DNA from 2 places in the Paenibacillus sp. J31R109 genome. Region 1 is predicted to be linked to the other one. Evidence: a T-box and tRNA genes for the amino acid it is inferred to sense, from the RefSeq annotation. Region 1 holds a T-box; the other holds one or more tRNA genes.

Region 1 (2,402 bases):
ATTTGATTCCTGTCGAAATTACGCTGCCTTTGAATCGCATTCATCGTGTTGAGGATATTCAGGTAGAGATCGAGAATTTTGATATCGACCTATTATCGGCACGCAGCTTGAATGTAACAGGCGTTCTGTCCTTGCAGGGAGTAGAAATGGTCTCTGTGCCACAGGAAAGCTGGCGCGAGGAAGAAGAGGTTACTTTTGTTCATCAAATTGAGTATCCACGCTCCGAGCCCGTTACGCCGTATGCACCGATGCCCATAGCTGAACCTGTACCGGTTGCACAAGAACCGCAGATTCAACAAGTGATTCAACCACCGCCTGCACCAGTCCTTCCTACACCATTACCGACGCCAGCGCCAACGTTGATCGCAGCTGCACCTGAACCAGCTGTCATTTCATCACAGCCAACCTCTCATGGCGATGATTCGTTTGGTGTAGATGTGGAACAAATCGAGCTGAAAGTAACTCCGCATGCCGATAGTACCGTTGTAACGGAGGAGAAAAAGGAGCTTAAAGTTGCCTTTGGCAAGAAGGCAGCGGACGCTGTGGAGGTTAGTCCTTATGGCATCAAATCGCTATTATCTAAGGCAGGCTCGTATCTTTCCGACAAGCGGATTGCGGAAGCAGAGGCGCAAGCGGCTCTTGAGGCGGAATCGCGGATAGATCCGGTAGAATGGAGACGTTTATTTCTGCAGAGCCGATCGGAATCGCAAGAGTTCCGCAAGCTCAAACTCTGTATTGTTCAGAAAGAGGATACGTTAGAATCCATTGCGAAGCGTTATCAACTGACAACGCGTGAGCTTCAATTGATGAATCGACTTGGTGATCAGGATATTGTCGTGGGTCAAGTTATTTATTTGCCCAAATAAATACCTATACATAGGCAAGAGCCTCTGGCTGCTGACAGCAGCTGGGGGCTCTTTATGTTTGTTACGACGTATAGAGAACCTAATTTTAACCAATACTAAAAAATAAACGTTTATACCGGTTCGAAAATATTGACTGTTTAGCAAATATTCGTTATCATATAGTGTAAATCATTTTCAAACCAACATATGGAATTGCAAAGATAGGGAGTAGTAGTCGGAACGCCCTTCAGAGAGTGGAACTGCAGCGCTGAGAGGTTCCTCAGGATACATCCGATCGAAGTCGCCCTGGAGCAGTAAATGTGAGTGCAATCGCCGAGTAATCGTTTCTCGCCTGCATTAGCATTTTCCGGTCGCAGCCGTTATCTGTTTTAAGTGTCATGTTATTTGCCAATGGGGCAAGTATCATGAAATGAAGGTGGTACCACGGAAGCTATACCTTTCGTCCTTTTTGGGGCGAAAGGTTTTTTTGTGTTTATAACAACTAGCCAGATATGGAGGTACTCTTATGACCGAAACGAAATTACAAACAGAAATGCCTACCACGTATGACCCGAAAGAAGCGGAACGTAAATGGTACGACTACTGGATCAAGAATGAATTTTTCAAAGCAGGCAACCGTCCTGATGCGGAAACGTACACGATTGTAATACCGCCTCCGAACGTAACCGGTATGCTGCACATAGGGCATGCACTAGATTTCACGCTGCAAGATATTCTCATCCGCACGAAGCGTATGCAGGGCTTTGACACGCTGTGGCTTCCGGGTTCTGACCATGCAGGTATTGCGACGCAAACCCGCGTAGAACAGAAGCTTCGCGAACAAGGGCAAACGCGCTATGATCTTGGGCGTGAAAAGTTCTTGGAGAAGGTCTGGGAATGGAAAGAATTATATGCCGATACGATTCGTGAACAATGGGCCAAAATGGGCTTTTCACTTGATTATTCGCGGGAACGCTTCACACTGGATGAAGGGCTTTCGCAAGCAGTTCGTGAAGTTTTCGTGAGTTTGTTTGAAAAAGGTTTGATTTATCGCGGTAACTATATTATTAACTGGGATCCGGCAGCACGTACGGCTCTTTCGGATATTGAAGTGGAGTACAAAGAAGTTCAAGGTGCACTCTACCATTTGAAATATGAAACAACAGACGGTTCTGGCTCCATTGTTGTTGCTACAACACGCCCTGAGACGATGTTGGGTGATACGGCCGTTGCTGTTCATCCGAAGGATGAGCGTTACAAGCATTTGATTGGCAAGTCATTGCTGCTTCCAATTGTGAATCGTGAGATTCCGATTATTGCAGACGACTATGTTGAGAAAGAGTTCGGCAGCGGGGCGGTCAAAATTACACCTGCGCATGATCCGAACGATTTCGAAGTAGGTAAGCGTCACAACCTGCCACAAATTCTCGTTATGGATGAATCCGGAACGATGAACGCTAATGCAGGCCCTTACCAAGGCCAAGACCGTTTCGAGTGCCGTAAAAACATCGTCGCAGATTTGAAAGAACAAGGTGTTCTGATCAAAATTGAAGAACA
Region 2 (2,402 bases), on a different contig from region 1:
TAGATCAAATGAAGTATGAAGTCGCTCAGGAAATTGGTGTTCCTCTCTCCCCTTCTGGTTACAACGGTAATTTGTTATCCCGTGATGCTGGCTCAATCGGTGGCACCATCACAAAAAGATTAGTGCAAATGGCTGAACAATCTTTAGGCGGCTACAAACGCTAATCCTTTGATGTAGGAGCAAGCTCAAAAAAAGACTGATTCACTCGATCCTCCTTAGAGTGAACCTCAGTCTTTTTTTCTATTCTCTGTGATTGTTCCCTGACTGATCTGACCTTACAAAAGAAAGAGCTGATCATTAATGATCAGCTCCTTCGTTATTTTCCTATATGACTTCCTTATTTCTTCTTAACTTCCTCTACAAATACGTCACTTGCATCTCGTGTACTTCCGAGCTCAAGAATCGTATATTTCTTCTCACCAATCATAATCACATCTTCCACTTCCGGAAGCGGATCCCCCAAATACACAGTTCCTAGATATACATTACTACTCTTCAAACGCAAATTCCAACGATGCTGTTGTTTCGTCATAACCTTAGTCCTCCCAAACTCTAATGATCTCAAGTTACCATAAATTCACGCAAGAAGAAAGCTATACTAGGAAACATCGGATAGATATGTTACATTTACTTCATAATCATTACCAGAAAGGCTGACAACGTGCAATGACAACTCTTGGTGTTACTGAAGAAGAGCGATCCCTTTTGCTCGGAAAAACCATCGATTCACCAACTGCAGAAAGCGATCCTACTGCTTTTCTTCCACGGTCCAAAAAGAAGAGAAAAGCTGATTCAAACTTTAAAAAACTCCTCTTTTTCTGGCGGAAGTAAGCTCTCCAACAATTGACAATCTCACGATTTCTTGGTATATTACTACCTGTATCCATAAACGACTTGTTAGCTCAGCTGGGAGAGCACTATCTTGACAGGGTAGGGGTCAGTGGTTCGAGCCCACTACAGGTCATATAACACAGAAAGCCGCAAACCCTTATGGGATGCGGCTTTTCTTTATTAGTACAGGTTGCTGAAACTTGTAGTACAGACAGCGTTTCGAAGGTCTTGTTGCAAATCTGTTGCAAATGAGCACAGCACTTATATCTAAGACTTCAAGATAGAGAGGGAATTCACATGAGCAATGGAGAAATTATTAAGCTTTATTTCACATCTAAGGAAGCCGCTGAGTATTTAAATTGTGAAATTGAAACTGTCCGTTTTTATTGTCGAAATAATTTGATATCACAACAAAAAAACAAAGGCAGATATTACGTCCCTAAGGAAGAACTAATACGACTTTATAATGCGGAATTTTCCCCAGAGGCTAAAAAACAAGCCAAAAATCGATTAATGGAAATTTTGAATGACTTGGTACCTCGTTAAGCCCTACAGACAAACTTCTAAATATATAAAAAACAGACTACTTTCGTGGTCTGTGAAATGCAGTCTATTTTCTTCCTTTTTGAAGAAGAAGTATCATGCCGTCATATGGGTTAAAGAAATGACCTCGTGTTATGGTTTTATACAATCCTTGTGGAATAGCTCCAAATATCACTAAGTATTTCGCAATATTATACAAAGAAACTTGTGCAACTACAAAAATCCCATTTCTATCGTAATCAATATTCAGAATGTGTCCAACCCTCTTTTTACCTAACTTGCCCTCATCTCCTAATATGTCATCACCACTCATACTGAAGTAAGGTCGATTAGGAATAACCCCATGTAAGATAAAATTTCTTATCTCATTAAAGTTTTTATCCATAACATATTCTGCACCTTCAAAATAACACAAATAATTAAAAGCAATTTTCGAAATAGCTCTTTGTAGATCAGTATCTATTTGGCGCTCAATTTCTACATCCAATTCTTGAATGAAATCGGAGTCTATAACTGTTGTTTTAAAATCGTATCCTTTTTGATTTAATATATGCTGCACCTCTTCTTGTGTACAGCCAAGTATTATTATAGAATTTTCATACTCTAATTTATACCCTAATGACTTTAGCTGCGATATAGTGGGTATATCAGGAAACAAGAAAAAATCAAAATTTTGTAAGTAATCTTTCTTGAATCCAATCTGCTTTAGCGGTTCGAGGCTAAGTTCATTTTTATCCTCGTTATAGCTTAGATATGAATATGCCCCCTTAAATTTACTCTCATTTAAACGAATTATTGATTTGCTCTTCTTCCCCATATTTTTAAATTCATTGGGTTCCTTCAAGTTAAGCTTGTATCTAGTGAATCCCTCAAATGTGTCTCTAGCAAGAAATGGTTCTAGATTGTCACCGAAAAATTTATTACATGAATCACATACTGAATTTTTTAATGTAAGATTATTTCTATATCTGCCAAACGATTGCGGCAAAACATGCTCTACTTTCTTGTAAGCATCTTTTGGTTTTTCT

What was found. The T-box of region 1 lies ahead of AC58QT_RS12235 (valine--tRNA ligase). A T-box ahead of a tRNA ligase gene usually reads a tRNA of that ligase, here a tRNA-Val.
Region 2: it encodes a tRNA-Val, which carries the amino acid that the T-box ahead of AC58QT_RS12235 (valine--tRNA ligase) is inferred to sense. The anticodon was not compared.

The regions. Positions count from the first base shown of each region.
Region 1 is NZ_JCAUAR010000003.1:533,470-535,871, reverse strand. Features, by position in the region: gene AC58QT_RS12240 (LysM peptidoglycan-binding domain-containing protein) at 1-866, shown strand, start outside; T-box leader at 1,055-1,316, shown strand; gene AC58QT_RS12235 (valine--tRNA ligase) at 1,372-2,402, shown strand, end outside.
Region 2 is NZ_JCAUAR010000001.1:466,053-468,454, reverse strand. Features, by position in the region: gene AC58QT_RS02025 (alpha/beta-type small acid-soluble spore protein) at 1-164, shown strand, start outside; gene AC58QT_RS02020 (hypothetical protein) at 338-532, opposite strand; tRNA gene AC58QT_RS02015 (tRNA-Val) at 892-964, shown strand; gene AC58QT_RS02010 (helix-turn-helix domain-containing protein) at 1,129-1,377, shown strand; gene AC58QT_RS02005 (HNH endonuclease) at 1,442-2,402, opposite strand, start outside.